4 regions of the Paenibacillus sp. FSL H3-0469 genome follow, and region 3 is predicted to be linked to each of the others. Evidence: predicted binding sites of a transcription regulator. Region 3 holds the regulator's gene; each other region holds the start of a gene.
The links. The regulator Rex, encoded in region 3, represses fermentation and respiration genes when NADH is low (regulators of the CRP and FNR family bind a similar motif). The targets are predictions, from matches to a motif close to TTGTGAAATATTTCACAA.
Positions count from the first base shown of each region.

Region 1: a site for Rex is predicted at 5,684-5,701, ahead of NSS83_RS20930 (phosphoketolase family protein). Genes of this name have one in related genera too.
Region 2: a site for Rex is predicted at 5,363-5,380, ahead of adhE (bifunctional acetaldehyde-CoA/alcohol dehydrogenase). Genes of this name have one in related genera too.
Region 4: a site for Rex is predicted at 4,898-4,915, ahead of NSS83_RS19600 (cytochrome ubiquinol oxidase subunit I). Genes of this name have one in related genera too.

Region 1 covers NZ_CP150302.1:4,725,423-4,732,806, forward strand. Annotated here, with positions in the region: gene NSS83_RS20915 (S-layer homology domain-containing protein) at 1-3,469, shown strand, start outside; gene NSS83_RS20920 (response regulator) at 3,579-4,721, shown strand; gene NSS83_RS20925 (GntR family transcriptional regulator) at 4,814-5,536, shown strand; gene NSS83_RS20930 (phosphoketolase family protein) at 5,815-7,384, shown strand, end outside.
Region 2 covers NZ_CP150302.1:1,912,772-1,920,155, forward strand. Annotated here, with positions in the region: gene pflA (pyruvate formate-lyase-activating protein) at 1-20, opposite strand, end outside; gene pflB (formate C-acetyltransferase) at 143-2,404, opposite strand; gene adhE (bifunctional acetaldehyde-CoA/alcohol dehydrogenase) at 2,666-5,287, opposite strand; gene NSS83_RS08565 (S-layer homology domain-containing protein) at 5,703-6,086, opposite strand; gene NSS83_RS08570 (extracellular solute-binding protein) at 6,680-7,384, opposite strand, start outside.
Region 3 covers NZ_CP150302.1:1,673,244-1,680,627, forward strand. Annotated here, with positions in the region: gene NSS83_RS07345 (hypothetical protein) at 1-58, opposite strand, end outside; gene NSS83_RS07350 (aminoglycoside adenylyltransferase domain-containing protein) at 327-1,088, opposite strand; gene NSS83_RS07355 (DUF5590 domain-containing protein) at 1,335-1,856, opposite strand; gene NSS83_RS07360 (amidohydrolase) at 1,886-3,187, opposite strand; gene NSS83_RS07365 (redox-sensing transcriptional repressor Rex) at 3,177-3,827, opposite strand; gene dinG (ATP-dependent DNA helicase DinG) at 3,966-6,827, opposite strand; gene NSS83_RS07375 (hypothetical protein) at 6,944-7,384, opposite strand, start outside.
Region 4 covers NZ_CP150302.1:4,449,958-4,457,341, forward strand. Annotated here, with positions in the region: gene cydC (thiol reductant ABC exporter subunit CydC) at 1-612, opposite strand, end outside; gene cydD (thiol reductant ABC exporter subunit CydD) at 609-2,378, opposite strand; gene cydB (cytochrome d ubiquinol oxidase subunit II) at 2,378-3,391, opposite strand; gene NSS83_RS19600 (cytochrome ubiquinol oxidase subunit I) at 3,395-4,783, opposite strand; gene NSS83_RS19605 (cold-shock protein) at 5,008-5,238, opposite strand; gene NSS83_RS19610 (cold-shock protein) at 5,329-5,529, opposite strand; gene NSS83_RS19615 (trypsin-like peptidase domain-containing protein) at 5,923-7,170, opposite strand.

The DNA.
Region 1 (7,384 bases), 3.1 Mb from region 3:
TAAGCAGGGCAACAATACCGCAGAGGGCTATCTTAATCTTGAGCCGCAGGAATATACTAAAGCTTCTCTAGCGGTTCTCAAGAATGCATCGGATGCAGCCAAAGCTGTTCTCGATAATGACCATGCTTCCCCGGAAGAGATTGAAGCCGCCCGCAAGGGTCTGGAGGATGCAATTGCCGGGTTGGTGAAGCAGCCGCCGGTAGCTAACAGCGCAAGCTATACAGCCGGAAGCAACAATCAGGTGTCTATCAAGTTCGACAAGGACATCAAGTTTAACGCGGACGATGCGGATACTACAGATGACTTCAGAGTAACATTGGACGGAAAATTGGTCGATGTTACGCATGCTGTAGTATCCGACCAAGATCCTAGTGTCATTATTCTGACCCTGGCCAGCCCGTTGTCCAATGACCCTGTGGTTCGAATCGAATACAATGCCGCAGAGTCGGCAATCGAGGCTCAGACGCCGGGAAAAGAGCCGGTTTCAGACTTTACGCTGATCGCTAACGGTCCGTTCGGTGACTCTTTGCAGATTCAAGAGCCTGCGAACGGAACCGAGGTATACGGAGCAGACTTCCCGCTCCCAGTAACCGGACAAGCTGCACTAGACTCGGTAGTTACGGCTGCCGTCTATAAAGTGGACGTTCATCCTAATGCCTATCTGTTCGATCTTGAAGTAGGCATTACGGTAACTGATGATGTCTATAAGTGGGACACCAAGCTGCCGGGACCGCTGGCACCAGGGTCCTACCATGTAGCGGTGACTTCTACCAAGACATTCGGTGATGAGGTAAGAAAAGAAACGAAGCTGGTACCGTTCACCGTGCCGCAGCTGGAATTGACCCATGTGGCGGTAAATGAAGGGCAGCCGGATCATGCTGTGCTGACGTTCAACCAGCCTGTAGGTTCTGCTTTGACCGATGCTGATTTCACCGGGCTTACCGTCGATGGACGGAAAGTGATTGCTGTGAAGTCCGTACAGGGCGATAAAGTAGAAGTCGTTCTCGAGGAAGCGCTCGGTCCAGATGATGCATTGGTCGTAGGGTACGACCCTGCTGCCGGTAATGTTACGGCTGAAGGCAATGTCCTGAACGAATTGAAGCCGATTCAGGCAGGCGACCAGTCCGGCATTACCAAGGATAATAATGTGATTCCGCTTCAGCTCGTTGCTGCTTATCCCGAAGCCGGCAAGCTCAAGCTGGTATTCAACAAGCCAATCAACGATCTTACCGATCTGTCCGGATTCACTTACGGCGGAGTGCCGCTCAAGGAGCCTTTTGAAATCAACGGCAATGAACTGATCGTTTCCATTCCGGAAGATCATAAGGGCGGTCTGTTGAGCTACGATCCAGAGCTTGGCAACGTAACGGAGAATGGCAACAAGAATAACCCGCTTACGGGTCTTCAGCCGGGAATTGATCTTGGCGGAGATTCCAAGTATATCTCAGAGGCAGGCAAGCTGCCTGAGAACGGTCTGGGATTAAGTGCCGGAGATAAGCCGGTATCGCTGCATCCGGGCTTCCAGCCGGATGTACCAAGCGGCTATCAGGCAACCGTGCCTAATGAGACCGGTACCATTGCCCTGAATCTTGCCCCGGCAGGAGATAACGATACACTGCGCAAGGTTAGCTTAAATGGTGTAGAGGTTCCTGATGGAGACTGGAGCAAGCTGCCGCTTCAGGAAGGGCTGAACATCATTCAGGTGGACATTGTGGATGCGAAGCGTCCGGGCGTTAAGCTGGGTCAATACCAGATTCAGGTCATCCGCGCAAGCGGGAAGCTCGTATCGCTGGAGCCTTCAAGCGGCACCCTGCAGCCGGAGTTCAAGCCTGAAACTACAAGTTATGATGTAACTGTAGGGAACAGTGTATATGAAATGTCATTCAAGCCGGTAACACTTGACCCGGGTGCGGTGGTAACACTCAGCATTGCCGGTGAAGCTCCGGTAGAGGTGAAGAACGGCGAATGGAGCAAAGCGCTCCCTCTGAAAGTAGGCAAGAATGAAGTCCTGGTTACCGTCAAGGATTCTGCTGGCAAAACGAACACTTATACGATGATCGTTACCAGACAAGAGCCTGCTCCATCAGGCGGAGGTTCTGCACCGGCTCCAGCAGCTCCTGATACATCCAAAACCGAACTCATCCAGGTGGATGTAGCCATCGGCGGAGCCAATGCGGCTGGAATCACGAAAGTGCCGGTACAGCGCACCACTCAGAGCAATGGTACAATCACCGATTTGGTCCGCTTCACCAAGGATAAGGCTGAAGAAGCGGTGAAGATGGCGAAAGAGACAGGACAAAGCATTGCCCGTGTAGTCATCCCGGATGCGGCGGACAATGTCAGCGAAGTGAATGTCCAAATTCCGGCGGAGACCGCCAAATTGCTGAAAGAGAATGGCATTGTGCTGGAAATCTATACGGAGAACGCGATTGTACGTATTCCGAATGAATCGCTCGAAGGAATCACGCAGGACTTCTATTTCCGGCTGGTGCCGGTGAGAAGTGCAGCAGAGCGTAGTGAAATCGAAAAGAGAGCCACGCTCGAAGCTGTGGTCCGTGAAGTGGCGAAGGACAATAAAATCGAAGTGGTTGCCAGACCGATGACCATTGAGACGAACCTGTCCAGCCGGGCGGTAACTCTGATTCTGCCACTCAAGGATGTGAAGCTGCCTGCGAATGAAGCAGAGCGCAATGCGTTCCTGGCACAGCTGGGTATCTTCATCGAGCATACTGACGGCACGAAAGAGGTTGTGAAAGGGAAAGCAGTTACCTATAAAGACGGACTGCTCGGACTGGAATTCTCCATCTCGAAATTCAGTACTTTTACTATCATCAACTTCAATAATCAGTCGCCTGCGAAGCATGTATCCTATATCGTTGGCTTCCCGGACGGTCAATTCAAGCCGGATGAACGCGTAACGCGCTCACAGATGGCCCTCATGATTGCCCGGAATCTGGGCTATGATGCCAATGCTGCTGTAGGTACGTCTCCCTTCCCGGATGTGGCTGTCCGCCATTATGCGGCAGCAGCCATTGCCTTCGTGAATGCACAGGGCGTAATGAAGGGTGATTCGTCCGGACAATTCCGGGGAGCTGCTCCGATTACGAGAGCGGAAATGGCCGCAGCTGCTGCAAACTACCTGAAGCTTGCCGTACCGGCAGACGGAAAATCAAGCTTCAGCGATACCACCGGACATTGGGCACAAGGTGTCATTGAGGCCAACGTGAAGGCAGGCCTGCTTAAGGGCTACCCGGACGGCAGCTTCAAGCCGAACACCTACCTGACCCGTGCGGAAGCTGTAGTCATCGTCAATCAGATGTTTAACCGGGGTCCATTATATGGAGCCGATGCTATTAAATTCCCGGATGTATCCAAGAATCACTGGGCTTACCTGGATATCCAGGAAGCCGTAATCGATCATCAGTACCGGATCGACAGTGAACAGAAGGAACAGCGGGTTACAGAATAACTGAATGGGGGTTGGAGGAGAGATCATTCTTCTCCAGCCCCTAAATCATTAAATTTGAAGTATAATGGTTATAACACCGTACTGATTTCCAGCTGCGAAGGAGATCCGAATGAAAGCAATCCTGATTGACGATGAAGAATTGGCACTAAAGGCCTTGGAGCGTCAGCTTCATGCGCTTGGCGATTTTGAGATTATCGGCAAATATACCGATCCGCTGTTAGGGCAGCAAAAGGTGGAGGAGACCGAGGCCGACATTGTGTTTCTCGATATCCATTTACCGGAGCTGAACGGGATTGAGCTGGCGGAAAGGCTGCTGGAACAGAGGCCCGACCTGCAGGTTGTATTCGTAACGGCATATGATAAGTATGCTATCAAGGCCTTTGAGCTGAACGCCCTGGATTATGTGCTTAAGCCGATTCATATGGATCGTCTGAAGCTTACGGTCAATAGATTGAATGCCCAGCAGAAGCCTGGACCGGCAGTCTCAACAGCACCATTGCAAGCGAGCTGGAGGATGCTGATGTTCGATGCCTTCCAGATCTACGAAGGAGAGCAGGAGCTTGCACCGCTGCAATGGAGAACGGCGAAAGCGCAGGAAATCTTCTTTTTTCTGCTGCATCATCGCGGCAAAGTGGTCAGCAAGGCCACTCTGATTGAATTGCTGTGGGCTGATTTTGATCTGAATAGAGCCTATCCGCAGTTATATACCGCTGTGTATCATATCCGTAAGATGCTGGAGCCCTTCAGCAGAGAACGGATTCTCCTGCAAAATACGGCAGACGGCTACCTGCTCAAGCTGGAAGGAATCTACCTGGACGTTGATGAGTTCGACCGCTTTATCCAAGCTGGGATTGAGCTCTCGGACGACACGCTGCCCGAATATGAACGAGTCCTGAAGCTGTTCAAGAGCGAATATCTGGAGGGGTACGATTATGTGTGGGCGGAGCTTGAACGGCAGAGATTCCAGCTGCAGTGGATTCGGCTGAAGCTGAATCTGGTCCGCTGGTATATGGATAATGCAGAATATGAACAGGCCTTCAAGCACATTGAACAGGTCTGCACCCGCTATCCGTTAGAGGAGCAAGCGCAATTATTGTACATGCAGATTTCGGACAGAATGGGCTTTCATTTTCTGGTGCAAAGACAGTATGTATTGCTGGAAACGGTGATGGAAGCAGAGGTTGCGGAGAAACCAAGCCGGGAGATTGTCAAATGGTATAGGGATTGGGATAACAAGCGTCAAAAAGGGTGAGTCCTTGGATTCATCCTTTTTGCCCTATCTAAATTATGATATATTTAATCTTGAATATTTCGTTCTGCAAAGTTCCGGCGAAGGAGAACCCCATGACCCAATTTGTCTACAAGCAGATTATTGCTGACCTCAAAACGAAGATCTTTGCCGGGCAGTACGCCGATATGAAGCTGCCGGATGAGCGCAGTCTCAGCGAGGCGTATCAGGTTAGCCGCAGTACCATTAAGCGTGCGCTGATGAAGATGGAGAGCTCGGGCATTATTTTCAAGAAACGTGGCTCCGGCACCTTCATCAACCCGTTATACATAAAGAACGATTCGATCTTCAACTACGAAGGCTCTAACCTGGGGGTGTCGGATAACTTCCAGATGCACGGCAAGAAGCCGGAGATCAAGGTGCTGAGCTTCGAGGTCATCCGGCCCACGGAGGAGCTTCAGCGGGATTTGTTCCTGATGCCCCATGATTTCGTGTATAAGATCGTGCGTCTGCGCCTGTTTGAAGGTGCGCCCTTCATGATTGAGACGGGATATATTCCGATCAAAATTGTGCAAAATCTCGACCAGACGATTATCGAGGGGTCGATTTTTCATTATCTGGAGGAGTCGCGCAATTTGGCGGTGACCAAATCCTTTTTGTCTATTTTTGCCGAGCCTTCGCTGCCTGAAGATCAGGAATTGCTCCATCTGAAGGAGAATGAACCTGTGGGGATTATGGAGGGGATCTTCTTCCTGGATAACGGCACACCGTTCGAATTCTCGCATATGCGGTTCCATTATGAGTATCTGAAGTTCAACACGTTCGTATCTGTGCATTAACGGACGGACGGTGTAAATAGCCTAACTGAGGTAGAGCAGGCCGGGAGGAGTCCCGGTCTTTTTTTGCATCTTTTATTTATACCAAATTAATACATAATTATAAAAATGAACATCTTTTTGTGTGTGATTTGCAGCGAATTTCATACTATGTTCAAAATTTCACAATATTGGACCGTATTAATTTCTAAAAAGATTGAATTTCTGAAATGCCGATGTATGATGTAACTGTAGAAGTGATACATTCAATTTACAAAGAAAAAGATTAGGGAGTGGAAGACATGGGATTAACAATCGAACAGGTGGATTATTCCTCCAAAACGTATCTGGCAAAGCTTGACGCTTACTGGCGTGCAACGAACTACATCTCCGTAGGCCAGCTTTATTTGAAGGATAACCCGTTGTTAAGAGAACCGCTGAAGGATGCAGATGTCAAAGTGAAGCCGATCGGACACTGGGGCACCATCCCTGGGCAGAACTTTATCTATGCACACCTGAACCGTGTAATCACTAAATATGATCTCAACATGTTCTATATTGAAGGCCCGGGCCATGGCGGTCAGGTTATGGTGTCGAACTCTTATCTGGATGGCAGCTACACCGAAATCTATCCGCAGATCACTCAGGACATTCCTGGCCTGAAAAAGCTGTTCAAGCAGTTCTCCTTCCCTGGCGGTGTTGCTTCCCATGCTGCTCCCGAAACACCTGGATCCATTCACGAAGGCGGCGAGCTGGGTTACTCCCTGTCGCATAGCGTGGGTTCGATTCTCGATAACCCTGATTTGATCTCTGCAGTCGTTGTAGGTGACGGCGAAGCAGAAACCGGCCCTCTGGCCGCTTCCTGGTTGTCCAACCGCTTCATCAACCCGATTACAGACGGTGCTGTATTGCCGATTCTGCATTTGAACGGCTTCAAGATCAGTAACCCGACCATCCTCTCCCGGATGAGCAGAGAAGAATTGACCGCCTATTTTGCCGGAAACGGCTGGGAAGCATTCTTCGTAGAAGGCGAGAACCCGGATCTGATGCACCCGGAAATGGCTAAGGTGCTGGATACGATCGTAGAGCGCATTGCCGCAATCCAGAAGAATGCCCGTGAAAATAACGATACTAAACGCCCTGTATGGCCGATGCTGGTCTTCCGCTCCCCTAAAGGCTGGACCGGTCCGAAATCGTGGGACGGCGTGCCGAATGAAGGCTCCTTCCGTGCCCACCAGGTGCCGATTCCGGTCGATCAGAAGAACATGAAGCATGCTCCGGCCTTGCTTGAATGGCTGAACAGCTACAGACCTGGAGAATTGTTCGATGAGAACGGCCGCCTGAACGCAGAGCTGGCTGAAATTCTGCCAACCGGCGACAGACGTATGGGAATGAACCCGGTAACCAATGCCGGCAAGCTGATCAAAGACCTGCACAAGCCGAATTTCCGTAACTACGCCCTGGATAATTCCGTTCCGGGTCAAGTGATTGCGCAGGATATGGCTGTACTGGGCAAATACCTGAAAGAGGTTGTTACCCTCAACGAAGAGAACCGCAACTTCCGGATTTTTGGACCGGATGAGACGATGTCTAACCGTCTGGGACCTGTATTCGAAGTGACCAAGCGCCAATGGATGGATGCCATTCAGGAACCGCAGGATGAATTCCTCGCTCCATACGGCCGTGTCATTGACTCCCAGCTGTCTGAGCATCAGGCTGAAGGGATTCTGGAAGGTTATGTCCTGACTGGACGCCACGGTTTCTTCGCCAGCTATGAAGCCTTCCTGCGCGTGGTCGATTCGATGATCACCCAGCACTTCAAATGGCTGCGTAAAGCGACAGATCAGACCTGGAGAGAAGATATTCCTTCCC
Region 2 (7,384 bases), 240 kb from region 3:
TGGATATGTCCTTTAAGCATGAGATGTCATCCTTTCAAAAAAACCTTAAAATTTTAACCACTTTCAGACAAGAGTGTACCGCCCTCTTGCAAGGGCGGCAGCTCTTCAGTTCATTTCAGTTCTTGTAGAACAAGAATGCTTCTTACATGGAATCGTGGAATGTACGGTTGATAACATCCATCTGTTGTTCACGGGTCAGCTTGATGAAGTTAACAGCATAGCCGGATACGCGAATGGTCAACTGTGGATAGTTCTCTGGGTGATCCATAGCGTCAAGCAGTTGCTCACGGTTAAACACGTTAACGTTCAAGTGCTGAGCATTATTGTGGAAATATCCGTCCATCATGAAGACCAGGTTGGACTTACGGGAATCTTCGTCTTTACCCAGCGCCTTAGGTACGATGGAGAAGGTATTCGAGATACCATCTTGTGCATCGGAGTAAGGAAGTTTGGCAACAGAGTTCAGGGATGCCAGGGCGCCCTTCTTGTCGCGTCCGTGCATTGGGTTAGCACCAGGAGCGAATGGTTCGCCTTTTTTACGTCCGTCAGGAGTAGTACCGGTCTTTTTACCATATACAACGTTCGAAGTGATTGTCAGTACCGATTGAGTCGGCACAGCATCACGATACGTTTTGTTTTTGCGGATCATCGACATGAAGGTTTCAACCAGTTCAACTGCGATGCTGTCAACAGCGTCGTCGTTGTTACCGTAGCAAGGGAATTCACCCTCAGTTTCAAAGTCGATTGCGATGCCTTCTTCGTTACGGATTGGCTTAACCTTAGCGTATTTGATTGCGCTTAGGGAGTCAGCAGCAACGGACAGTCCAGCGATACCGCAAGCCATCGTACGCAGAATGTCGCGGTCATGCAGCGCCATTTCGATACGTTCGTAGGAATATTTGTCATGCATATAGTGAATGATGTTCAGCGTATTGACATAAGTCTTAGCCAGCCATTCCATCATTGGTTTGAAACGTTTCATTACTTCATTGTAATCCAGGTATTCAGAAGTGATCGCAGGATATTCAGGACCTACCTGAACGCCGGATTTCTCATCTTTACCACCATTGATCGCATACAACAGAGCTTTAGCCAGGTTGGCACGGGCACCGAAGAACTGCATTTGCTTACCGATACGCATTGGGGATACGCAGCAGGCAATCGCATAATCTTCACCCCAGTATGGACGCATTACATCATCGTTCTCATATTGGATAGCGCTGGTCTCAATGGATACCTTGGCACAATATTTCTTGAAGCCTTCAGGAAGCTTCTCGGACCACAGTACTGTCAGGTTTGGTTCTGGAGCCGGTCCCAGATTGTACAGGGTATGCAGGAAGCGGAAGCTGTTCTTAGTTACGCGGGTTGTACCGTCTTCAGCCATACCACCGATGGATTCTGTTACCCAAGTAGGGTCACCGGAGAACAGATCGTTATAGTCAGGCGTACGCAGGAACTTCACGATACGCAGCTTCATTACGAAATGGTCAACGATTTCTTGAGCTTGCTCTTCAGTCAGAGTACCTTCTTCAATGTCACGTTGTACATAGATGTCCAGGAAGGAGGATACGCGTCCAAGGGACATTGCCGCACCATTCTGTTCTTTAACAGCTGCCAGATAACCGAAGTATACCCATTGTGTAGCTTCTTTGAAGTTGACAGCCGGTTTGGAGATGTCCATACCATGTGCTGCAGCCATTTGTTTCAGTTCGCCCAGAGCACGTATTTGCTCGGACAGCTCTTCACGCAGACGGATAACATCTTCTGTCATGGAGTCTACTTCAAGCTCAGTCAGTTGCTGCTTCTTGTCTTTAATCAGGAAATCAATACCATACAGAGCAATACGGCGATAGTCGCCGATGATACGTCCGCGGCCATAAGCATCAGGAAGGCCTGTGATTACGCCGGATTTACGCACCGCTCTCATATCTGGTGTATATGCATCAAATACGCCTTGGTTATGCGTTTTGCGGATGTTCGTGAACATGTCAACGATATTCTGCGGAAGCTCGAAGCCGTAAGCCTTAGTAGCATCGATCATCATCTTGATACCGCCGAACGGTTGGATGGAACGTCTGAAAGGCGCATCAGTCTGAACGCCGACAATCTGTTCCTTGTCCTTGTCAATGTAACCAGGAGCATGGGAAGTGATAGTGGAGACAGTATCGAGGGAAACGTCCCATACGCCGCCTCTTTCTCTTTCTTCCTTACTCAGCTGGGAGATAATCTTCCACAGTTCAGTAGTGTTGCTGGTAGGACCTACGAGGAAATCTTCATTTCCTTCATATGGCTTGATGTTCTTGGCAATAAAGTTATTAACGTCAACTTTCTTGGACCATGTGCCTTTTGTGAAATTTCTCCAGCCAGACTTAACCTCTTGTACTTCTTTTTCAATCACCGACATGCTAAATCCCTCCATTTATATTTAGTATATTTGTAGAGATCGCGGGCTTGAAGGTTAATCCCGTGTCTCGTGATCCCATGAGCTATGGTTGTTATAAAATTCACAATCGCATCTTCATAACCGGGACCGTTGTTTATATAAACATTTTAGTTTATTTTCTGAAAAAGGACTGTGACAAATATCACTCTTTCGGTGATATTTGTCACTTCCATCCAGTCCCATATTAACCTTTAACCTTATTCTTTGTCAGGCAACCGTTAATTAGTTATCGAATTTGCCATAGAATGCGTTGCGGTATACATCAGCAAGCTCGGATACCAGCGGCATTTTAGGGTTGGCAGTTGTACATTGGTCTTCAAATGCACGGTCAGCCAGATAGTCTACACGGGATTCGAAGTCCTTAGGATCGAAACCAAGAGCCGAGAAGGATTCTTCGATGCCGAGTTTTTTATTCATGTCGCGGATCGCATTGATCAGGCTGGTTACGCCTTCTTCGGTAGTGCGTGCTGGCAATCCCAGAATACGGGCAATTTCAGCATACCGTTCGTCAGCTACAAAGTGCGAATATTTAGGGAACGAAGCGAACTTCGTAGGCTTCTTGGCATTGTAACGGATAACATGCGGCATCAGGATTGCATTGGTGCGGCCGTGTGCGGTGTGATACTGTCCGCCCCATTTGTGCGCCAAGCTGTGGTTAATCCCCAGGAATGCATTGGCAAAGGCCATACCGGCAAGTGTCGATGCGTTGTGCATTTTCTCACGGGCCAGTTTGTCACCTTGCAGTGCGGATTTCTCCAGCCACTGGAATACCAGCTGAATAGCTTTGATTGCCAGACCATCGGAATAGTCACTGGCCATTACAGATACATAAGCTTCAATAGCATGTGTCAATACGTCCATACCTGTGTCGGCGACAGCCGTTTTAGGCAAGCTGTATACAAACTCAGGATCGATAATAGCTACGTCTGGAGTCAGCTCATAGTCAGCCAGCGGATACTTAGTATTGTTCCCTGTTGTTTTATCTGTGATAACTGCGAACGAGGTTACTTCGGAACCTGTACCGGAAGTTGTAGGAATCGCAACGAATTTCGCTTTGTTGCCGAGCTTAGGGAATTTGTATACCCGTTTACGGATATCCATGAACTTCTGCTTCAGACCGTTGAAGTCTGCATCCGGATGTTCGTAGAACAGCCACATGCCCTTGGCAGCATCCATCGGGGAACCGCCGCCGAGTGCGATAATGCAGTCCGGCTGGAATCTGTTCATCATAGCTGTACCTTTTTCCACTGTAGTAGTCGACGGATCAGGTTCAACTTCCGAGAATACTTCGATCGCTACAGGAGTCTGGCGTTGACGCAGATAGTGCTCAACTCTTTCTACATATCCCAGCTTCACCATTACAGGGTCAGTGATAATAGCTACGCGTGTAATATCAGGCATTTTGGCCAGGTACTGAGTGGACCCCTTCTCGAAGTAAATCTTGTCAGGTACTTTAAACCATTGCATATTCACGGTACGACGGTTCACCCTTTTCACGTTGATCAGATTGATGGCAGTCACGTTCTGCGATACCGAGTTGCGTCCATAAGATCCGCAGCCCAGTGTCAATGAAGGGATATTGGTGTTGTAAATATCGCCGATTGCGCCGTGTGTAGATGGCGAGTTGACGAGAATACGTCCGGTCTGCAGACGGTTGGAGAACTTCATGATGACTTCTTCATTATTGGAATGGATAGCCGAGCTGTGGCCCATGCCGCCAAATTCAACGACTTGAGCTGCGCGTTCGATACCCTGGTCAGCATTCTTCACTTTGTAGCAAGCCAGAACCGGGCTCAGCTTCTCAGCGGACAATGGATATTTAGTACCTACGCCTTCAAGCTCAGCTACCAGGATCTTCGTTCCGGCAGGAACCTGAATGCCGCACATTTCAGCGATCTTCACTGCGGATTGGCCAACGATAGCCGGGTTAACCGCACATTTCTCTACATTCATTGCGCCGCTGGTCAGCTTAGCTGCTTCTTCTTTGTTGACAAAGTAACAGCCGTTCGCAATCATTTTCTTCTTCACTTGATCGAAGATGGCTTCTTCAATAATGACTGCCTGCTCGGAAGCACAGATCATACCATTATCAAAAGTCTTCGACAGGATAAGGTCTGTTACAGCCTGATCGATATCAGCACTCTTCTCAATGAAGGCAGGCACGTTACCAGGACCTACGCCGAGTGCCGGCTTGCCGCAGCTGTAAGCTGCCTTGACCATTGCCGATCCGCCGGTTGCCAGAATCAGTGCAACGTCCGGATTGTTCATCAGTGCGTTTGTTTTGTCCATCGTAGGAAGCTCAATCCATTGGATGAAGTTCTCAGGTGCGCCGGCTGCTACGCCTGCATCATGCAGAATTTTGGCTGCTGCCGCACTGCACTCTTGCGCTGATGGGTGGAAACCGAATATAATAGGGTTACGTGTCTTAGCGGAAATCAAAGCTTTAAACATCGTGGTGGATGTTGGGTTGGTTACCGGTGTGATACCCATAATGATTCCGACTGGTTCAGCAATCTTCTGGAAGCTGTCATAAACGTTATCCTCAATAACGCCTACAGTCTTGTCGTACTTAATTCCGTGCCAGATATATTCAGTGGAGAAGATGTTCTTCGTAATTTTGTCTTCGTATACTCCGCGTCCTGTTTCTTCAACTGCCAGTTTTGCCAGGTACATATGCTTGTCGAGTCCGGCCAGCGCCATTGCATGAACGATTGTGTTTGTCTGCTCTTGATCCAGGCCCATGAACGCTTCGTGGGCTTTCTTTGCTTTATCCACCAAAACCTGAATATACTCTTCAGCGGTGGTTTGTTTCACTTGGGCGGCGACTTCGTTTTTAACTGCCATCTCCCTCGTCCTCCTGTCAATTTTTAGGTTGTTTCTTTCTATACATTTATCTTAGCACATCCTTTTCACCTTGTATAGTGAAATCTTTCACAAAGTTTAAAGTTTTTTTTGAGTTGTTTTCAAAGCGCTTTCATTCGATCATTTACCGGTATTTTTTCCACATTATATGTATTATTCAATTAATATTTGTCTATTCTGCGAACGCAATACGGTAGTCTGCAGCGTTGATGGCCCATCTTGCCTTGCAATGACGGTTGGGCTTCAGGAATTTTGCTCAAGAATGCCAAGCCGTCCCTTCGGTTCATCCGGTGCTCTTCTACAGACTCACTCTGACGGTGAATATAAATATAAATCTCAGCTAACAAGTGGAACCGGCTTTGCCGTCCTTTTAAAGGAGGGTAGCCCATTCTTCCCATTAACAAGCAGAATCATGCTCTGTAACGCATCCTATTCGGAAAAACACTGAGATAGCCTGATCAGGCCGGAAGCTTCCATCTTGGAAGCCTTTGATATACCCGCCTCCTATCCATTCGCTCATTTGCGGCTCCACCCAATGGCCGCTAATATCGCTCGCAGCAGAGGCTGTCCCATTAACAACCGCAGTTTTAACCACTGGAGTAGTTGCATCTGCTTCTGTAGATGAAACTATATCCGTAGGCGCACCTGCTTCTGTAGCCGCTGCCGCAGAAGCCTGCCCCGCCTGCCAAAGTCCCGGAGGGATCAACCCCGCCATCAGACTCACGATTAATAGCAAATGGAGCGCGTGCTTCTTTCCTTGTCTTCCTGAGGGCTTTTTCACTCCTATTCCCCCTTCATCACAGCTTGAAAGTATCAGACTGCGAACACCAAAAAACCGTGCAGCAGCACGGCTTCGCGGTTTTTTGGTGCATGAAATAAATAATTTGAGTGATTGGGACTGGGAGTCTCTTATATTGCCAAAAAGACACCTATTCTGCTGATTGCGGACTGAGCGGCCGTTATTGGGTCTGGACGAGCCGAACACAAGAGCAAATAAGTTAGTTAAGAGCACCTCAGTCCGCCGAGCGTGCAGAATAGCCCAAACGTCTGAAATAACGGCCTCCCAGTCCGCATGGATTGCTGTAACATCGATGATGTATGGCTGTGATAGGCAAAACTACTGAATACTACGTACGTACCCAAGACTATACAAAATAACCCCACAAAGCCATCCATGCCGCTGACGCGGCACCACAGAAGATGGAAATGGGGAAGTAAAGTTACTTCCAGGGTAGTGGAGCTTTAGCGTAGGTGTTGACTCAGGTACTTTGCGGGGCCCCAAAACATATAAATCTGAGCTTTCAAAAAAGGAGACAGCATCTCTGCTGTCTCCCGTCCCGTTCATCCTTCGCCCCGACTCTAGAGGGGCTTAAACTACTCCACCTTAATCGTATCGAAGAATTTCTGCTGAACCGTTGCGGCCGCTGCATCAAGCTGGGCCTTCGAGTCTGTGCCCTCCTTGGCGAACAGCTCCTGGATCACGTTGGACATCGTTGCATAATAGTCCTGAGTGTTGTACTGGGCTTCGGGCTTGCCGTCCAGCAGCGCCATGATTTCGGGACTATACTGATATACAATATCGTACTTGTCATAGACGGCCTTGGTCTTCTTGCCGAAGTCGGAATCGGCAGCATAGTAATCCAGAAGCGGCGGGATATAATATTTGCCGTCCGTTTTACGCTGGCTGATAATGGCGTCGAGCGCTTCCAGTCCTTTATCTGAGAAATAGTCGAAGGTAATATAACGGAAGGCCATCTCCTGTTCATCCTTGCTGGCATTCGGGTTGATGACCAGATAGTCGCCGCCGAGTACGCCGGTATGCTTGCCGCCCTTCTCTGCCGCTGGCATCGGATAGGTCAGCACATCCTCAGGCTTGAACCCGCCCTGGTTGAGCGCCTGTTCGATGACACCGTCAGACCCGGCCATAACCATCGCTGTGCGGCCCTGCTGGAAGGCGCCCACAGCATCCCCCCAGCCAAGCGCCCAATCCTGGGGAACCGCTTTGGCTTCCCATCTCAGCTTCTTGTAGAAATCCAGCGCTTTGATCCCAGCTTCGGAATTGAAGGTTGCCACTACCTT
Region 3 (7,384 bases):
ACAATAATGCAGCAGACAGCAGAGACGTTAGCAGCACAGGCATAAGACGCAGTTTCAAGAAACGTCCTCCTCTCAATAATGACCGAGCATAACTCTATAATAAAGACCATCCAGCGTGTCTAGCGCCCATCCGAGACTGACATGCTCTTAAGCATGTCTTAATACAAGTAGTAGTATATCACAGGTGTATATACGATTTTACATAAAGTTGTGAATATATTTAAAATTTTTGATTCTAATTTCTGGATGTTTCATTCGGCATGAAAAAACGGCAGCTCAGATTCATAGCCTGAAATGCCGCTGCTACATTCATATTCCGGTGTCCCCTACATCCGGCTAACGCCAATTTCAGCCATCATATATTCCGCAAAATCAGTTAAAAGCTCCAGTTCATAGCCTTCGGCAACGGCCGCACCGCTATATTCCATCAGACAACGTCTCAGCAGCCCGTGATAGCGTTCCGGCAAATGCTGCAGTCCCCACTCCCCGCCTTCCTTCCTGGAAGAGACATGACCTTCCTGCACATAGTAGAGCACCCTGCATAGATTTAGTGTGTAATAGAGTGGAGCATTCCCAATATTCTCCTGCGCATCATCGATATCCCTGATAATGGAATCCAGATAGTACCTCTGGTCTACCGGCGCAAAGGCCTCGCGGATCGGCTCCCCGTACAAGATAAACCCGCGATGGTAGACTACTGCAAAATGTGCCGCCAGATCAGCATCCTCAAAGCCGGCGCACAGATAATTCTCATTGGTTCTATACCGCTCTAAATGAGCTTCTGAAAAGTGAAATTCAAATGGCGTAGGATACACAAAGTTGTGCAGGTATGTCTTCAGGACGATAGACAGTTCAATTCCGCGCTTATTCGGCAGACTGTCATGAAAGGTTACGATACGACCGGCAAGTCTATGACTGACCTCTGCTGGCAGCTTGTCCTCTACGACAATCAGCAAATCAATATCGCTTGAATCCGGTTGAAAACAACCCATGGCCAGGGAGCCGTGCAGATAAATCCCCGACAGATTATCCCCCAGCTCTTCCTTAAATAAATCCACCGCCTGATCCAAATATGCTAAAACTTCCAATTTATTCTTCCTCCTTGAGAGACATATATGCATGTTGGCGATAGCATTCGAAGTACACACTTCGTATATCAATTTGAGTATAATCATCGATGTATCTCAAACCATACATCTCCATTAAGCCACAGTTCCGCGTCTGCCACTAGTCCAAGAACGGTTCCAGAATATTTTCGACATGATGGATACAAAAAAACGGAAGAACAGATAATCTGTTCCCCCGCAATTTAGTTCTGCCGCTGAGTCCTTAGCTTAGCGGTTCGGCAGACTGTACCCCTCACCGATGGCGCTGCCATCCTTGAAGCGGTAGAAGTTGTAATAGAATCGCCCGTCTTTTTTGTAAAATAGCTGCCAGGCATATTCCCCGTTGTATACACCGGGCAGCAGCCGTTCGATCTTCACGTCAGGCAGCTGATCGGCTATGATTCCGCGCATTTTCTCCTCTGAGGTGCCTTTGCTCAGCTCTTCAGCATACAGGCCGTTGTCGCCACCGGCAGGCTTGCCCTCCAAGGTGAAACGGACCCACACCATCAGATCGGTCCCGGCTTCGTTTTTGCCGGTTAGCACCCAGTAGATCTCATTCTCATTCCAGACGGATTTCTGAGCCTTGGTTACCTCCGTTAGTCCGGCACGCGCCCGGGCCAGCTCCTTGGCCTCACTCCGCTCGTTCCACTGGTCCTTCATAATGTAGGCATAGAACTGGCTTAGTCCGAACAGAAGGAGCAGCACCACGGTAATCCCCAGCCAGATCCATTTTCTCCTCTTCTTCTTCACCACGCTGCTTCCTTTCCCGTTCCCCTGAATTACCGTTTAAGCAGGCTCTCGAACGTCTCCTGTGCTTTGCGGCGGATGGCTTCTTCATCAAGTGTCAGGCATTGTCCATGCTTCACAACCTGCTGGCCGTTCACCCATACATGCTCTACATCCTTGGCGCTGGCCGAATAGACGGCATGGGAGAGCAGATCGGTATGCGGGAGCATATGCGGCTGGTCAATATCAAGTGCGATGAAGTCGGCCTTCATCCCTGCTGCAAGCCGTCCTACCCCGCTCAGGAAAATAGACTGTGCCCCGTACTCCGTGGCCATCAGAAGCGCCTCAGGAGCCGGTACGGCTGTAGGATCACCGCTTACGCCCTTATGGATCAGAGCCGCCAGCCTCATCTCTTCAAACATATCCAGATTGTTGTTGCTTGCTGCACTGTCTGTACCCAAAGAGACCTTAACCCCGGCTCGCAGCAGCTCAGGAACACGCGCAACACCGCTCGCCAGCTTCAGGTTACTGCCTGGGTTATGCGACACACCAACGTTATGGCGGGCCAGAATTCCAATCTCCTCATCGTTCAGATGAACGCCGTGGGCAATGAGCGAAGGACGGGTGAACATGCCGAGCTTCTCCAGATGCGCGACCGGACGAAGACCGTAGTCGGCCACGTTCTGCTCCACTTCATGGCGCGTCTCGGACATATGGGTATGCATCGGCAGATCCAGATCATGCGCAGCCTGCACAAACTTCATGAAAAACTCTGGAGGACAGGTATACGGGGCATGCGGCGAGAGCATGGTCGTAATTCTGCCGTCAGCCTTGCCATGCCAGTTACGGGCAAAAGCAACGGCCTCAGCGAGCTTCGCTTGCTGTACCTCTGCCGGACACAGCCCAATCACGCCGCGCATCAGCACCGCCCGAATACCGGATTGCTCCGTCACTTCCGCTACCCGGTCCATATGATCATACATATCGAGGAAGGTGGTTGTGCCGCCCTTCAGCATTTCCAGTACGGACAATGAGGTTCCCCAATATACATCATCACCAGTGAATTTCTCTTCCATCGGCCACATCTTTTCCTGCAGCCACGTCTGAAGCACCATATCGTCGCCGTATCCGCGCAGCAGTGACATGGCAGTATGTCCATGGGTGTTGACCAGACCAGGCATAAACAGCAGACGGCTGCCGTCTACGACCTGAGCGCCATCGTCCACTACCGGCTCAGCTTCACCTATGTAAGTAATCAGATCATTCTCAAGGGTCATATACCCGCTTAGAACCGGCTTATCGCTGCCCGGAACCAGAAAGTGCCCGTTCTTGATTATCGTGATCTTACTGCTCATCTTCAGTTTCATCCTTTCCATCATGCAAATAATAGGCCAGGCTCTGCAGATCTGTGGTGAAATCTGCGGCATGAATCCGGATATTGGCAGGCGTCTTGAGAATAACCGGTGCGAAGTTCAGAATCGCCTCGATGCCGGAGTCCACAAGAATATCAGCTACATTCTGGGCTTCGCTGTCAGGTACGGTAATAATCCCGATCCGGATGCCCTGCGAGCGGATGGTGCTGCTTAGCTCCTCCATCGGCTGCACAACCAGCGAGTTGATCTGCTGGCCCACCTTTGGCGGGTAAGCATCGAAGATCGCAGTAATCTTCATCGTATCCTTCAAGTAAGCGTTGTAGTTAGATAAGGCATGACCGAGATTACCGGCTCCAACCAGTGCAACATTAATTTGCTGGTCAAGCTTCAGGATATGGCGGATCTTCTCAATCAGATAGGATACATCATAGCCGATGCCCTTCCGGCCGAAGTCACCGAAATAAGCCAAATCCTTACGGATCTGGGCGGGATTCAGATCAAGCTTCTGGCCCAGCTCCTGAGAAGAGACTGTGGAGATTTCACGTTTTTGGAGATCGTTCAGGAAACGCAGGTACACTGGGAGCCTGCGCACGACGGCCTCCGATATTTTATCCGATTTCATGTATTCTCCTCCTTAAAAGTTGTGTTAGACCCGTACAATTATAGCAACCGTGCCCCCCGCCTGCCGGACCGGCAGGACAGGGCGGGAACGGCTCTTCAGGTGAATCATGACTTATTAATAATAGCAATAGCAGATGAATTAGGAAACCCCGCCGTCATCCAGCCATTCGGCAATTCTCGGGACCATCTGCTCAGTGAGCATATGCTCCATCTTGGGACCGGGGAGTGAATACAGGAAGTACTTTCCGTAATACGATTCAATGACTCTGGTATCATACACAATTACGATGCCCCGGTCCTGCGCCGTGCGGACCAGCCGCCCGAAGCCCTGCTTGAAGCGGATGACAGCCTGCGGCACGGACAGCTTCATGAACGGGTTCTTCTTCTGTGCCTGAAGCAGCTCCGACTTCGCTTCTGCCAGCGGGTGATTCGGCGGCTGGAACGGCAGTCTGACAATCGCCAGGCAGGTCAATGCTTCTCCCGGAATATCCACCCCTTCCCAGAAACTGCTGGTACCCAGCAGGACCGAAGCGGGGCTGTCCTGGAAGCGGCGGATCAGCTTGCTTCGGCTGCCGCCCTCCACACCCTGTCCGAGCACCGCGATATCCTGAGAGGCAAGTGCTTCCTTCAGGGGGTCATACACCTGCCGCAGCATCTTGTAGGAGGTGAACAGCACCAGCATCCGGCCCCTTGTAGTTACAGCAGTCTCGGCAAGGGAATGTACAAGCGTGTCCACAAACCGGGCATCCCCTATACTTCCCTTGACGCTCGGGAAGTCGCGGGGAATGACCAGGAGCGCCTGCTCACGGTACTTGAACGGCGAAGGAAGCAGCGCAGTCATCAGACGCCCCTGCTCCGCAGCTTCACCAAGGCCCAGATTATCGATCATGAACTGGAAGGACTTATCCACGGATAAGGTGGCCGAGGTCAGGACAATACTTTTCTTCTTGTCGAAGAACAGCTCCCTGAGCTGGGTACTGACATCTACAGGAACGGCATACATTTGCAGCGACTTACCTTTATAATTACCGCTTCCCTCCAGCCAATACACGATATTCTCATCGTTCAGGCTCATGAAGAAGCGGATTTGCTCTCTGATGGATGCCAGATCCTTGAATAAGCCGCCGATATCAGTCACAAGACTGTCCGAGGAGGATTGGCTGTCCGTGTCCCGCATCTCACTGAGCATTTTGTCACCCTTACGGATGATGTCGCTTAGACTGAGGTTCAGTGTATTCTCAAGGGCAGCCAACTCCTCCCAATCCTTCGGCTTCTTGCCCGGCTGCAGGCGCGCCACCAGCTGGCCTGCTTCACCGGCCCCGGCATCGCTGCGCTCGGGCAGCAGGCTGAAGAGCCGGTCGCTGAGCGCATCCCAGGATTCCTTCACCGTCAGCAGATCGGGATAGATCCGGTCGATCACGCCGCTCCATTCGGAAGCCTGCTCACTGCCCGAAGACTGCAGACTCTGCCGGAGAGCAGGCAGCTGCCCGCTCCGGCTATCCTTGTAGAGACGGGTGAGGGTATGGGCAAATGTGAAATATTTCATCTGCATGCCAAGATGCTTGCCGGCAATATCCTCCAAATGATGGGCTTCATCAATAACAAGATGGTCGTAAGCCGGAAGAAGCTGATGTCCGGCTTTGACATCTGCGAACAGCTTGGAGTGATTGGTGACCACCACATCGGAGATCCCGGCTTCATGCTTAGCACGGTGGTAATAGCATTTGCGGAACCAGGGACAGGCGCGTCCCAGGCAGGAGTCGGTATCGCTGGCTACAGTCTCCCAGAAATCCCCGCCCCGTCCGCTTAAGTTAAGCTCCTCATCATCGCCGGTCGTCGTCTGGGTCAGCCAGACAAGCATCTGTGCAGCGGTGAGTGCTTCTTCCCTTGGACTCGTAAAATCCTTTTTGTTCATTCTATGCTCGAACTTGCGCAGACACAAATAGTGCCCTCTTCCCTTAAAGATGGAGGCCTTGAACGGGAACGGCACAACGCTGGTTAAGAGCGGGATATCCCGCTCACGCAGCTGGTCCTGAAGGTTGATGGTATGGGTGCTGACCATCACCTTCTGGTCACTTTTCACACTATGGTAGATGGCCGGAAGCAGGTAGCCCAGCGACTTGCCGGTGCCAGTTCCCGCTTCAATCAGCAGATGCTTGTCCTGCTCAAGCGCTGTAATGACCTCATGGATCATCAGCTCCTGGGCTTCACGGCTCTCATATTGGGGAAGAGCGGCCTTCAGCCGCAGCGTCACCTCATCCATATACTCTTCAAAGGTAATATTCTCCAGCGGGTTGACGCTTCCTTCCTCCCGCGGCGAAGCCAGCTCCGCCCAGTCCCCCACCGCCAGCGCAAGCTGGCGGTAGAAGCTAAGCTCCCCTTCCGGCTGAAAGGTCTCCATCTCCCGTTCCCGCAGCAGACCGTCGAAGTACCAGGCCAAATCACTGTCTTCGTCCGCGAACAGCTCATTCAGCCGCTGAATGGTCAGCAGCGGCAGACTGTGCAGCTCTTCCAGACATTTGAGCAGCACAATAGCCGTGGCAAGTGCATCACTGTCCGCCTGATGCGGACGGTCATGCGTAATGCCGAAGTGGCTGCTTACCGCGCCTAACTGATACGTGCTCAGCGAGGGAAAGCATATTTTGAGAAAATCAATCGTATCCAGAATCCGCCCCTGAAACGGCAGATAGCCGCAGCGGTCCAGCGCATTCTGCAAAAAATGAAAATCAAACGCTACATTGTGTCCGACAAGAACGACATCATCCAGCAGCGGCACCAGCTCCATCATCATCTCATCAAGCTCCGGCGCATCCTGTACATCACTGTCTGTAATTCCGGTCAGGCCCGTAATAAAAGGAGGAATTGGCGCTCCGGGCTTGACGTAGGAACCATACACCCGGGAGATCGTCCCGTCTTCTTCTATAATGGCAAGGCCAACCTGGATGATCTCTCCCACAGATTGGGTTCCCGTAGTTTCAAAATCAAGCACGGCAAATTTCATTATAAGTTCTATTCCCTTTCACTTGAGACTCTTTATCAGCATAACAGAAGTTACGAAAAAAGGCGATGCACACCCCGGGAAACGGGGCACATCGCCTAAAGAAACCGAGGATAAAGTTATAAAAGCGAAACCAGCTGATGGCCAAACTCCAGCTTCCCGCCCCGTCTGCGGCATACCTCCAGATTCACATTCGGCTCCGGCAGATCCGGGTCATGCAGCAGCGACAGGCTGAACAGCTCGCTGGCTTCATTGAAGCGTTCCTGGGAAGCCCGGATACAGCCCAGCGCATTATAGATCATCGCCTTCAGCTTCACCTCACGGATCAGGCCCAGCATGTGGTTCAGATGTCCCCAGGCGGTGTCGCCTTCACCTTCCTGGAGGTAAGCCATGGCCAGATACAGGCGGGCAGCGAGGCTGTCCGGATACTTAGCCGTAACCTCCCTGAACTGTTCAATGCACTTGCGGTACATCAGCAGCTTGTAATAGCCCTGGCCCCTGACAAAAGCATCCATCCCAAGCTCGGGCGCTTCCTCTTCCGGCAATTCCTCTGGCGGAGT
Region 4 (7,384 bases), 2.8 Mb from region 3:
CACAGCATCTGTCAGCTTTTGATACAGCCGGTTGCGCTCCTGCTTCACCTGACGCTGACGCTTCTGGGTCAGCAGGAGGGAGATCAGAGGTAATACGACAACCAGCACCAGCATATAGAGTCCCATAAGCAGAGCAAAGACCACATCGAACGTCCCGAGCGCAATCATCGCCGCTGCATAGATCAATAGCGCGATAATACTCGGAAAGACCGTACGCAGATAGACATTCTGCAAATATTCGATATCATCGGCAAGCATACCGAGAATATCCCCGGTACGGAAGCGTGAGGACAAGAACAGCGCCTGCGGCTCCAGCATATGGTACAGCCGGACCCGCATCTTCGACAGAATGCGCAGTATCGTGTCATGTCCCACAAGCCGCTCCACATAGTGGATAACAGCCCGGCTGGTCCCGAAGGTGCGCACACCGACAATAGGGACATAGATCATCAGTATATTTTCCGGCGGAATCGAGGCCTTCGAGATCAAGAAGCCTGAAGTATACATCAGCGAGGACGCAGAGAGGATAGTCAGAGCGCCCAGCAAGATGATTAACACGAACCGCCAGAAGTAGGCAGAGTAATAGGGAGCAAACCATCCTTCACGTTTCAATGGATTCCCTCCAATTGACTTTGAATAAGCTCATAATAAGCGCCCTTCCGCGCAGTCAGCTCGCCGTGTGTGCCTATTTCAGCCACCCGTCCCTGCTGCATAACGACAATCAGATCCATGTCGATCATCCAGTGCAGGCGGTGTGTAGCCAGGAATACCAGCTTGTCCTCGAACAGCGGCAGCATCGTCTCCTTCAGCTCATATTCGGTCTCGATGTCCAGATGGGCCGTCGGCTCATCCAGCAGCATGATAGGGCGGCTGCTCAGCAGGGCGCGGGCCAGAGCCACACGCTGCTCCTGCCCGCCGCTGAGCGAACGGCCGCCGCCGCCGATCATCTCGTTCAGACCTTCCGGCAGCGAAGGCACCAACTTCGCAAGTCCCGCAGCGGACAAGGCCGCTTCCACAGCCTCCTGCGAAGCCTCAGGATAATAGAACCGGACATTATCAGCCAGCGTGCCGCTGAAGATATACGGGCGCTGCGGAATATAAGCCGTCTGCTTCCGCCAACCCTCATCGGTCAGCGCACTGACCGGGGTTCCATTGATCGTAAGGGTTCCGGAGGTTGGATGAAGGAAGCCGCCCAGAATGTCTACCAGTGTAGACTTGCCTGCTCCGCTCTCTCCGATAATACCAATCTTGCGATGCCCGCTGAATTCAAGATCAACAGCTTCGAGTGACGGCACTCCGTCCGCTTCATAGGTCACGCCTACCCCGTCAAGCTTCAGGTGGCTGTTATTGTTCCACGTGAAAAATTCGCCTGACCAAGCTCCGCTCTGGCCCGCCATCTCCTTCTGCCCACCCGGCTCCAGCAACTTCGCCTGGACCGTCTCACGGTCAATAATGCTCTTCATCGCTTCACCGGCCTCCTTACCATCCAGTGTGGCATGGAAGTCTGCACCTACCAGCCGTACCGGCAGAAAATATTCCGGGGCGAGAATCAGGATCGTCAGTCCGGTAACCAGCGTCATCTGCTCATTGACCAGACGCAGACCCAGGCTTACCGCTACCGAAGCAACAGACAGCATGGTGAAGAAATCCAGTGCGAACGAGGACAGGAAGGCGACTCGCAGCGTACGCATAGTTGCTGAACGGTAGCGGTCACTGACCTTGGCGATACTCTCACTGTGGCTGCGGCTTCGTCCAAGGAATTTCAGCGTCTCCAGACCGCGCAGCGAATCCACAAAGTGATTCGATAAGGTACGGTAAGACTTCAGCTGACGGTCCATCTGCTTGCGGGCCGTCATCCCGATCAGGATCATGAATACAATAATGATCGGCATCGTTAAGGTAAGAATGACACCGCTGGACGTATCCAGGGTGAACACATAGATAAGCAGCAGAGCGGGTGTTACCGCCATACCGACCATCCGTGGAATAATCAGCTCCAGGTACGCGCGGAACTTCGTTACTCCTTCAAGCACTAATGTGACCATATTTCCGGTCCCCCGGTCGCCAGCCAGCCTTGGTCCCAGCTGGAACAGCTTGTCCATCATCTGTCTCCGCATGCTGCTGCCGGTCGCTTCCGCGAAGCGGTACGCCGCCCGGCTCATCAGCATAGCACAGGCATGACGCACAAGAAACGCAAGAAGGAACAAGAGCGCTCTAGCCCCTTGTTCCTTCAGCGGTTCTCCCGCAAACAGCGCAGAGACAGCTTCTGCCAGCGACTTCGCCAGCAGAAGAATGGAGAAGCTTTGCACCAGGGTTAGGAAGCCAACCAGCAGGAAGACAGGCTTAACTCCTTTGTACCCAAGCAAATTTTTATCCATTAGTATTCAAGATGCTCCTTCTCATGAACCCGTTTGTGGAAGATGAAATAACTCCAGATCTGATAGCCCAGCACGAACGGCAGCAGAGTCAGCGCGACAATTGTCATCACCTTCAGCGAATATTGGCCTGAGGCCGCATTCGTAATCGTCAGGTTGAACGCCTGATCCAGCGAGCTGATCATAACCCGCGGGAACAATCCGATGAAGATCGAAGCAACAGACAAGGCCATCACAGCACCAGTCATCCCGAAGGCATAGCCGTCCTTCTTCTTAGTCATGAAATATCCGGCCAGCAGATAAGCGGCTACACCCAGAACAACTACAATCCATAGCAGCGTTCCGCGTTTATCGAAGATATCTGTCATAGTATAAGTCATCACAACGAAGGCTACCAGCAGCGCCGCCAGTGGAATCAGCAGCTTCTGGGCCAGCTTGCGTGCCCGTTCCTGCAGATCTCCAAGCGTGCGGAGCGTAGTGAACATCAGCCCGTGTACCAGACACAGCAGAACAACTGTAATCCCAGCAACCACCGTATACGCATTAACGATATCGAAGAATCCGGCATACATCTGCATATCCTTGTCAATCGGCAAGCCCTTGATGAAGCTGGCGAATACCACGGCGAGCAGGAACGGCGGCAGGAAGCTGCCGAAGAAGATGCAGACATCCCATGTTTTCTGCCAAGCCTTGGAATCGCGTTTGCCTCTGAATTCGAAGGCGACACCACGGGCGATCAACGCCAGCAGGGCAAATACAAACGGAATATAGAAGCCGCTGAACAGCGTAGCATACCAATGCGGGAAGGCCGCGAACATTGCACCGGCACCCGTAATCAGCCATACCTCATTCGCATCCCAGAACGGCCCGATCGAATTGATCAGTATCCGGCGCTCCGTATCATTCTTGGCCAGAATCTGCGTCTCCATCCCTACACCGAAGTCGAAGCCTTCCAGGAAGAAGAACCCGACGAACAGCACCGCAATCAGCAGAAACCATAATTCATTAAGTGACATTGGTTAGCCCTCCTTGTTATACGGATCGTGGGATTCACCGTGTTCGTTATCCATAGCATAAGGACCTTTTTTGATCACTTTGACGAACAGGCCTACCAGCACTGCACCTAATATGGCATAGATCGCGGTAAAAGAAATCACCGAGAACAGCACCTGTCCGCTGGTAATATTAGGCGATACACTGTCTTCTGTAGTCATAAGTCCGAATACCGTCCATGGCTGACGCCCGATCTCTGTCATAATCCAGCCGGCCGTGTTGGCAATCGGCGGAAGCAGCAGTCCCCAGAACATGAAGCGCATGAACCAGGTATTCGGTCTGTCCATCTTTTTGCGCCACATGAGGTAGATAGCATATACCCCGAACAGCATCATCAGCGTGCCGGCAGCAACCATGATCCGGAAGCTCCAGAAGGTTGTTTTGACCGGCGGAATATAATCTCCTGGTCCGTAGGCTACTTCATACTCCTTCTGCAGCTCCAGCATCCCCTTCACATCACCGGAGAATTTACTGTAGGACAGGAAGCTCAGCAGATATGGGACCTGAACTTCATTGCTGTTGGTCTGGTTCTTCACATCGATATTGGCAAATACCGTCCAAGGTGCCGGGTCGCCGCTCTCACCCCACAGCGCTTCGGATGCGGCCATCTTCATGGGCTGTGTCTCTACCAGATATTGAGCCTGTGCATGTCCGGCAACCGCAACGCCGAAGGAAGAGATAACCCCTACAATGGCTGCAATCTCGAATGATTTCCGGAAAAAGGCAACGTCCTGCTTCTTAAGCAATTTGTAAGCACTGATCCCTGTTACCAGGAAAGCGCCTGTAGCGTAGGCGGCAAGCACTGTATGCGGAAATTCCACCAGCAGCTGGCCGTTCGTAATCAGTGCGAAGATATCATTCATTTCAGCCCGACCGTTATTTATTGCAAAGCCGACCGGATGCTGCATGAACGAGTTAGCCAGCAGAATCCAGAATGCCGACAGCATCGTCCCGAAGGCGACCAGCCAGATGGATAATAGATGAATCCGCTTGGATACCTTATCCCAGCCGAAGATCCAGATTCCGATGAATGTGGACTCCAGGAAGAAGGCCAACAAGGCTTCAATCGCAAGCGGAGCCCCGAACACATCACCGACGAAGCGCGAATAATCCGACCAGTTCATCCCGAACTGGAACTCCTGCAAGATCCCTGTTACTACACCTACTGCGAAGTTAATCAGGAATAGCTTCCCCCAGAATTGCGCCATTCTTTTGTACTCTTCATTGCCCTTTCTTACGTACATGGTCTCCATAATGGCAATTATGAGCGCAAGTCCGATCGATACTGGCACAAAGAAATAATGAAAAATTGTCGTCGACGCAAATTGTATACGCGACAGCAGTACTGTATCCATATTTCTCCCCTTCCTTCTCCCCATTTCGTTATGTCTATTTTGTCAAATATCCATCACTCAAAGTGTGATAATTATCACATTATACGCCCCGTTTAGGCATAAAAAACAATAAATTTGTGACAAATATCACAATTTTGCATTTAAAAGCAAAAAAAATAAGACGGATTCACCGTCTTGAATGTGTCTATCATATATAAGTTGTCTTGACTCATAAAGGTATTGGTTTAGGTAATGGAAATACCTTTCTTAAGCGATTTGAGATCGCCATTTGAATTAAGCAATTGCGGCAGCATCTTCATGCTACGAACCATTGGGGAATGACAGAGACGGCAGGAAGGTGCATGTTCAAATGCGAAATTATCCCTCATCCATCCATTACAATCCTCATTGGTACAGGCCCAAATTGCGGTATTTTCTTCCGGTACTTCCTCCAAAGGCTTTTTCCGGTAGTTCATTGCCGTTCCTCCTTCCTTTATGTTGCAAGCGAGTAATGATAAAAAAAGACCGTCCCAACTTTCACAAGCGGGGACGGTATCTTCTATTAATTACAGTTTTACAACGTTTTCGGCTTGTGGTCCGCGGTTGCCTTGAACAACGTTGAATTCAACGCGTTGGCCTTCGTCCAAAGTTTTGAAGCCGTCGCCAGTGATTGCGCTGAAGTGAACGAATACGTCGCTTCCGCCTTCAACTTCGATGAAACCGAATCCTTTTTCTGCGTTGAACCATTTAACTGTACCTGTTTGCATGTGTGTTACCTCCACAAATTTAAATTAATATGTTCTTTTTATCTTCAGACAAAGAAAAAATTCACACATTGAGAAAGGTTGTAGCTTTGGTTGACAGCCCTTTTCAATGCGAGAATAAGGTATCAATGTAAGAACAATTTCATGTTACCACACCTTAATAACAAAGGCAAGCTGTTCTATCCTAATTTCTCCGGTTTTTCCCTTATAAGGACTACTTCCCAATGTAAGGGCTACCAGTCGTATTAAATTGTAATATTTATACCCAATGCTACCATTTACCCCATTTATTTATTCTTGAAACAGCCCCGCCCTCTTCTTTTTTCCTGAAAAGGACGGCTTGAACTGTTTCCGTAATCGTGACTGCCTCATTATTATATACGGTCATTTCCAATTTTATTCCTCTGGCTTCTCAAGAAGCTGAACTGTTGTCTGCTTCACTTCACCATTACGGTAGAAAGTGATCTTCAGCTTATCTCCGATCTTGGTATGATCGTACAGGTATTTGCGCAGCGATAGCGTGGAGGTAATCGGCTTGTCGTTGAACTTGGTAATCACATCGTTAAGCTGCAGGCCTGCATCCTTCGCCGGCCCCACAGCATCCAGAACCACAACCCCATCCGTTACTGTAGACGGAAGATTAAGCTCCTTACGCTGGTCATCGGCCAGCGGAACATACGGATTATTCAGATCCACGGAATAGACGCCCAGGTATGACCGGGCTATACGGCCTTTGGAGGTAAGCTCATTGGCTGTGTCTACTACACGATTGGCGGGAATTGCAAAACCTAATCCCTCTACCCCCGTATCGGAGATCTTCATCGTATTGATTCCAATCACCTTGCCGTCCAGATCCACCAGAGCACCCCCACTGTTGCCCTCGTTAATGGCCGCATCCGTCTGGATCACTTCCTGCTCCCAATCGTACACACCGTCCTGGTTCAGTGACACCGGTATCGTCCGCTCTGTATAGCTGACAATGCCGGAAGTTAGTGTATCCCCAAGCCCTAGCGGGTTACCGATGGCAATAACAGTTTCACCCAGACGCAGCTTGGAGGAATCCCCAATCTCAGCAATCCGGTCGATTCCCTTGCCGTCAATGGAGAGCACAGCAATATCACTCACCTTGTCGGCACCCACCAGCTCCGCCTTGTGTGTCACACCGTCTACTGTAACCACTTCAAGCTTGCCGGCACCCTCAATGACATGGTTATTCGTGATGATAAAGGCCTTATTGTCGTCCTTCTTATAGATAACTCCTGAGCCTAGAGCCGATTCATCGAGAATATTAAGTTCCTTATTGTCTTTTTTATGATTAATGATGCTCACTACCGCAGGGCGGATATGTGCAGCAGCCTGAATAATCCGGTCATACGGATCTGCACTGCTCGCAGCCACCTTATCAATAACCACCGGGGCCTGAACTCTCTCCGTGGTGAACTGTCCCGTTACCAGACTGAACAGCAGCACAGCCGCTACAGCACTGCAGACAGAGCTGATCAGCGAGATCTGCCAGGTTGCCAGCGACCGCTTCGATTTGCGTACAGCCCACTTGCCGTCAGCATATCCGCCGGTTGATTTAGATTTGCCGCTTTTGCGCCGTGACACCTTGGTTGAATAAAAATCATCATCGAATAATCCCATGTTACACTCTCTCCCCTCTATTGCCACCGCATTCACGACCTGAACGCCAAGCAACCACGCCCGAGCTTAACCGCTATATCTCTTAGACTTCACGAAGTACTAAAAGGTTTCACTTGATTTATTCACCACATTCCAGTGGGTTCTAAGCGCAAGGGATGTCTATTATTCTAATAAGCTACTAAAAAGTTTAACAGCTTGTATCCGGAATATTTTG